Regions from separate parts of the Polaromonas sp. P2_G11 genome, predicted to be linked through region 2. Evidence: predicted binding sites of a transcription regulator. Region 2 holds the regulator's gene; the other holds the start of a gene.

Region 1 (3,408 bases), on a different contig from region 2:
GGGCGACGCCACCGCCGGCCACAATGCCTTCTTCCACGGCAGCGCGGGTAGCGTGCAGCGCGTCTTCCACGCGGGCCTTCTTTTCCTTCATTTCGACTTCGGTGGCAGCGCCAACCTTGATCACGGCAACACCGCCGGCCAGCTTGGCCACGCGCTCTTGCAGTTTTTCACGGTCGTAGTCGCTGGTCGCTTCTTCGATCTGGACGCGCACTTGCTTGACGCGTGCTTCGATGTCGGCAGCGGCGCCGGAGCCGTCGATGATGATGGTGTTTTCTTTGCCCACTTCGATGCGCTTGGCCTGACCGAGGTCAGCCAGCGTCACTTTTTCGAGCGACATGCCGACTTCTTCAGCGATGACCTTGCCGCCGGTCAGGCAGGCGATGTCTTCCAGCATGGCTTTGCGGCGGTCGCCGAAGCCAGGGGCCTTCACAGCCACAACCTTCAGGATGCCGCGCAGGGTGTTCACCACCAGAGTTGCCAGGGCTTCGCCCTCGACTTCTTCGGCAATGATCAGCAGCGGACGGCCGGCCTTGGCGACTTGCTCCAGGGTGGGCAGCAGGTCACGGATGTTGCTGATCTTCTTGTCGTAGAGCAGAACAAACGGGTTGTCCAGCAGTGCGGACTGCTTTTCAGGGTTGTTGATGAAGTAAGGGGAGAGGTAGCCGCGGTCGAACTGCATGCCTTCGACGACGTCGAGTTCATTTTGCAGGGACTTGCCGTCTTCTACGGTGATCACGCCTTCTTTACCAACCTTGTCCATTGCGTCGGCAATGATCTTGCCGATGGATTCGTCGGAGTTGGCGGAGATGGAGCCGACCTGGGCGATTTCTTTCGAAGTCGTGGTGGGCTTGGAAGCCTTCTTGAGCTCTTCGGTCAGGGCCAGCACGGCCTTGTCGATACCGCGCTTGAGGTCCATCGGGTTCATGCCGGCGGCCACGTATTTCATGCCTTCGCGGACGATGGCTTGGGCCAGAACGGTAGCGGTGGTGGTGCCGTCGCCGGCGTTGTCGGAGGTCTTGGAAGCGACTTCCTTGACCATCTGCGCGCCCATGTTCTGCAGCTTGTCCTTCAGTTCGATTTCCTTGGCGACGGACACACCGTCCTTGGTCACCGTGGGGGCGCCGAACGAGCGCTCCAGAACCACGTTACGGCCTTTAGGGCCCAGGGTTACCTTGACGGCGTTGGCCAGGATGTTCACACCCTCGACCATGCGTGCGCGGGCTTCGCCGCCGAAAATTACGTCTTTTGCTGCCATGATGCAGATTCCTTAAAGTTTATGGATGAAATCGCCTGCTAGCCCAAGTAAGACGTGCGCCAGCAGCTATCAAATAAATAGCAGAAGAGAGGTTACTTCTCGACCACTGCAAACAGGTCTTCTTCTTTCATGACGAGCAGTTCGTCGCCGTCGACCTTGACGGTCTGGCCGCTGTATTTGCCGAACAGCACGCGGTCGCCAACTTTCACGCCCACTGGGCTCAGTTCGCCCTTGTCGTTCTTCTTGCCTGGGCCAACGGCCAGCACTTCGCCCTGATCAGGCTTTTCAGCGGCGCTGTCAGGAATGACGATGCCGGAAGCGGTTTTGGTTTCGTTTTCCACGCGTTTGACGATCACGCGGTCGTGCAAAGGACGAAGTTTCATGAGAGCTCCTTGTTTGAGAACAATGGTTTTGGGAATCAAAAAGCACCCGCGTAAAAGTGAGTGCCTGTTAACTTGGTGGATTGACTGGGCTTTGTTAGCACTCAATACCATCGAGTGCTAATCATAGAGGCAATCAGGCCTGTTTTCAAGGTGGCGCCGCTGAAAACCGCTGTTTTGGTGCTTTAGCTGTGACCCGGATCGATTCTCGGGTTCCCACCCTGGCCGTCCGGCGGCATCCCGGAGGGGGAGCGAGTGGAGAAACGCTGACGGGAGACGAAGGGACGGCGTGTCGTCCTACGCTCAACTCAGGCTCCGCAAACCGGGGATTTTGGAGGCTGCTGGCTACTATTTATCCAGGTGTTACAAGCCGCTTCGTTCTTTAACGGGGTGTTGCGGATTGTTCTTTCCGTGCCATGTTGGCTCACAACCGCATCCCTGTAACCATGACCACAAAGACCTCAACCGAGCTTCAGTTCCTTTCAACCGGCATCCCAGGCCTGGACAACATCCTTGGAGGCGGCCTCATCAAGGACCGGATCTACCTGATCGAAGGTGAGCCTGGCACCGGCAAGACCACCACCGGCCTGCAATTTCTGGTGGAAGGCGCCCGGCAGGGTGAGTCCGTTGTGTACATCACTCTGGCCGAAACAGCCGCGGAGCTGACCGGCGTGGCCGAATCCCATGGCTGGAACATGAAGGGTATTCACATTCATGAAGTCCTGCCGTCTGAAAACCTGCTGATGCCGGAGGCCGAATACACCATGTTCCACCCTTCGGAGGTGGAGATGGGTACCACCACACAGATGATTCTGTCCGTGATTGAAGAGCGAAAACCGACCCGGGTGGTGATTGATTCCCTCTCCGAATTGCAATTGCTGGCCGATACGCCGCTGCGCTATCGCCGCCAGGTGCTGGCGCTCAAGCAATTCTTTGCCAGCCGGTCCTGCACCGTGATGCTGCTCGACGATCGCACGGCCGCCGGCATAGACCTTCAGGTGCGCTCCATTGCCCATGGCGTGATTACGCTGGATCAGTCCGTGAAGGACTATGGGGCCGAGCGGCGCCGCGTGCGCGTGGTGAAGTACCGCGGCATTGCCTTTCGCGGCGGCCTGCATGACTACGACATCCAGTACGGGGGCCTGTGCGTGTACCCGCGCCTGGTGGCGGCCGAGTCGCGGGTGATGGGCAAGCGCGAGCAGCTCAAAAGCGGCCTTACCGAGCTCGATACCCTCCTTGGCGGCGGCCTGGAAGAGGGCACGAGCACCCTCATCGCCGGGCCTCCCGGCACCGGCAAGTCGTCGCTGGCGGCCCAGTTTGTCACTGCCGCGGCGCAGCGCGGGCAGACCAGCGCGATGTTCCTGTTTGAAGAGGCGGCCAACAACCTGTTGAACCGCGCGGACGGCTTGGGGATGGAAATCCGCGAGCCCTATGAAGCGGGTGTGCTGAGCATTCAGCAGATCGACCCGGCCGAACTGTCCCCCGGGGAGTTCGCGTCGGTGGTGTGCCAGGCTGCCGACCGCGGCTGCAAAGTCGTCGTCATCGACAGCATCAACGGCTACCTCAACGCCATGCCGGATGAGCGCTTCCTTACCACGCATTTGCACGAACTGCTGACGTACCTGGGTCAGCGCGGTGTGGTGACCATCCTGGTGGGTGTGCAGCAGGGCATGCTGGGCGGCCAGATGTCCACCGCGGTGGACGCCAGCTATCTGGCCGACAACGTGCTCATGCTGCGCTATTTCGAGCATGACGGCGAGGTCAAGCAGGCCG
Region 2 (3,408 bases):
ATCGCCAGCATGGTGGCCAAGCGCATCGTCACCCTGCTTGCCGAAACCGGTGAAAAACCCAATGCCCTGCTCATGAGCCGTGAGCGCTACACCGCCCATGAGTCTGTGTCGCAAGGCGCGCTGGTGATCGATGGGAGTGAAGGCGCCTCCGTGCAGTTTGCCCCCTGTTGCCGCCCGATTCCTGGCGACGGCATCGTGGGCTACCTGGGCCGCGGTGAAGGTCTGGTGATACATACTGATGACTGCGCTGTCGCCAAGCGACTGCAGCACCGTGACAGCGAGCGTTTTATCGCCGTGGACTGGTCCGACGAGCCTGTGCGGACGTTTGAAACAAACCTCTTGGTCACCGTCTCCAATGGGAAAGGGGTCCTGGCGCGAGTGGCGGCTGCATTGGCCAGTGCCGAGGCGGACATTACCCATGTCGACATGGGCCAGGAGCCTTCGCATGACGCCACGGACCTGCGCTTCGGCGTGGCCGTGCGCGACCGCATCCACCTGGCTTCCGCCTTGCGCAGCGTGAAGCGCACACCTTCCGTACTGCGGGTGCAACGCGCCAAATCGTCCGGCTAATCCGCTGTCGATTTGTCCGGTGCGGGATAGTCCACTTTCAGTACCTCGAGCGCCTGTACACCCTGCGGAGTCATGAGACTTACTTCATCGCCAACACGCGATTTGAGCAGCGCTCTGGCGACAGGTGATATCCAGCTGATTTGTCCTTGGGCGCTGTTGGCTTCGTCAATGCCGAGAATGGTCACGACTCGCTCGACTCCTTCGCCATCGGCGTAGGCAACTGTCGCGCCGAAAAAAACCTGGTCGCTACCGTGGTGCACCGACGGGTTGCTGATTTCCGCAATTTCCAGTCTCTGCGTCAAAAACCGGATTCGCCGGTCGATTTCCCGCAGCCGCTTTTTGCCGTAGTGGTAGTCGCCGTTCTCGGAGCGGTCTCCATTGCTGGCAGCCCAATGAACGATTTCCACCATTTTGGGACGTTCGCTGTCGATCAGGTCCAGAAGTTCGCTGCGCAGGTGTTCATAGCCCTGTGGTGTGATGTAGTTTTTGCCGCCTGCAGGCAGGGGTGCGAGCGTCGGCTCGTCGTCCTCCGGCTCGGTTTCTTTGGTAAAGGCTTTGTTCATGCTCCGGCCACCATAGCATTCATGGCTGCCGGCCGTGAATGCACCTAAAAATCTTCCATTTTCAGCACGAGGGGATTTTCAGGCGTGTAGCTCACACCCGCCACGACCAGATCAGCGGCCCGGGCGTGAATCATTTCAGCATCCTGTTCATACGCTTTTTTCAGGGAGTCCGGCCCAGGCACGGCGCCGAAGAACTCCTCCATCGCCTCGCGCGAAATCCTGACGGGAATGGTGCTGCCCGCGTACGACAAGCCAAAACTGAGCCACTCGCCGTGGTCCTCGACATTCAGTGATCCCATGTTTCTCCTCCGGAATTAGGCTTCCAGAATAGCGGAGCTCTTGTTGGACGTACAGCCCGTCCGGCGCCGCCCAGTCCCAGGAAAACCACTATCGCGATGGCAACGGTATGAAAAAGGACCCCAAAAGCGGCCCCCCGGAAAGAAAAATAGCCTAGAGGGATGAGCCTCTAAGCTATTGAAATCACTTAAGAAAGTGGTGCGGCTGGCAGGAATTGAACCCACGACCCCTTGGTTCGTAGCCAAGTACTCTATCCAACTGAGCTACAGCCGCTAAGCCTCAAATTATAGCTTATTTAAATGGTAGGGCGTGAGTGACTTGAACACTCGACCAAAGGATTATGAGTCCTCTGCTCTAACCAACTGAGCTAACGCCCCACTCAAGGGATCGATTGTAAGGGCCTACTTGCTATGGCTAAGCGCGGTGCTCACCAGCTTGGAGGTGATGTCGACAATTTGGATCATTTTTTCGTAAGGCATACGCATGGGCCCTATCACGCCCAGGGTTCCCACGACCTGTCCGTCGACTTCATAAGGGGCTGTCACCACAGACAGTTCCTGATACGGAATCACCTGGCTTTCGCCGCCGATGTAAATCCGGACTCCCTCGGCGCGGCTCGAAACATCGAGGAGCCGCATAAGTTGCGCCTTTTGCTCGAAGAGATCAAAAAGCTTGCGCAGGTTACCCATGTCACCGGAAAAGTCGCTGACGGCCAGCAGATTGCGTTCGCCGGAAATAACCACCTCGTCGCGCGACTCGATGGCCTCCGAGCTGACCTTGACCGCCGCCTGCATCAACGTGGCGATTTCACCGCGAAGGGCTTCCACCTCGTTCTTCAGGCGCTCTCTTACCTCTTCAATCGCCATGCCAGCGTAATGTGAATTGAGGAAATTGGCCGCTTCAACCAATTGGGACTGCGTGTAGTCCGCTTCGGTGAAGATGACCCGGTTTTGCACATCGCCGTCAGGCGAGACGATGATCACAAGAAAGCGTTTTTCGGACAGGCGCAGGAACTCGATATGGCGAAATACCGACGTCCGGCGTGGCGCCATGACGACACCCACGAATTGCGACAGGCTCGACAGCATGTGCGCCGCATTGCTGAGCACTTTTTGGGGTTGATCAGGTGCCAGTCGCGGCGCACCGATATGGCCCGACGACGACAAGGGGTCGCGCTGGGTGGTCAACATCGTGTCCACAAAGAGCCGGTAACCCCGCGCGGTAGGAATGCGCCCTGCCGAGGTGTGCGGGCTGACAATCAGGCCAAGCTCCTCGAGGTCGCTCATCACATTGCGTATGGTGGCCGGAGACAGTTCAAGGCCGGAAGCTTTCGAGAGCGTGCGCGAACCTACCGGCTGTCCATCGGCAATGTAGCGTTCAACGAGTGCTTTCAGCAGCAATCGGGCACGATCATCAAGCATGGTGCCATTCTACGAAGCTTCGGTTGCCATGTTGTGATGTAATTTGCCGATGAAGTCGCAATTTCGCCATGTCGCATTGATCGGCAAGTACCACGCACAAGGTTCCCGGTCAGCACTGGAGGAGATCGCACACTTCCTGGGCACCCAGGGTTGCGAGGTGGCGATCGAGCAGGACACCGCCAGCAACACCGGCCTGACCCGGTTCCCCACCCTTGACGCAGCCGGCATCGGCGCCCAATGCGACCTCGCCCTCGTCGTGGGGGGGGACGGCACCATGCTGGGTATAGGCCGGCTGCTGGCCCAATTCGGCATCCCCCTGGTGGGCATCAATCAGGGCAGGCTGGGGTTCATCACTGACATCGCCTTTGAGGACTACCAGAACACACTCATTCCCATGTTGCGTGGCGAGTATGAAGAAGATCGACGCTGGATGATGCAGGCCGAGGTCGTGCGTGACGGCAGGTGCGTCTTCAGCGCCACCGCCATGAACGACGTTGTCGTGAACCGCGGAGCGACCGCCGGCATGGTGGAACTCCGTGTGGAGGTGGATGGCCGCT

The links. The regulator HrcA, encoded in region 2, represses chaperone genes, less so after heat shock. The targets are predictions, from matches to a motif close to TTAGCACTCNNNNNNNNNGAGTGCTAA.
Region 1: AC1DWQ_RS12390 (co-chaperone GroES) is a predicted target of HrcA. The motif match lies at 1,733-1,759, and genes of this name have one in related genera.

What each region holds. Positions count from the first base shown of each region.
Region 1 covers NZ_JBFUFE010000003.1:344,593-348,000, reverse strand. The annotation lists gene groL (chaperonin GroEL) at 1-1,255, opposite strand, end outside; gene AC1DWQ_RS12390 (co-chaperone GroES) at 1,348-1,638, opposite strand; gene AC1DWQ_RS12385 (ATPase domain-containing protein) at 2,082-3,408, shown strand, end outside.
Region 2 covers NZ_JBFUFE010000001.1:557,272-560,679, forward strand. The annotation lists gene AC1DWQ_RS02770 (RelA/SpoT family protein) at 1-570, shown strand, start outside; gene greB (transcription elongation factor GreB) at 567-1,133, opposite strand; gene AC1DWQ_RS02780 (hypothetical protein) at 1,178-1,432, opposite strand; tRNA gene AC1DWQ_RS02785 (tRNA-Arg) at 1,627-1,703, opposite strand; tRNA gene AC1DWQ_RS02790 (tRNA-Ile) at 1,731-1,807, opposite strand; gene hrcA (heat-inducible transcriptional repressor HrcA) at 1,832-2,851, opposite strand; gene AC1DWQ_RS02800 (NAD kinase) at 2,901-3,408, shown strand, end outside.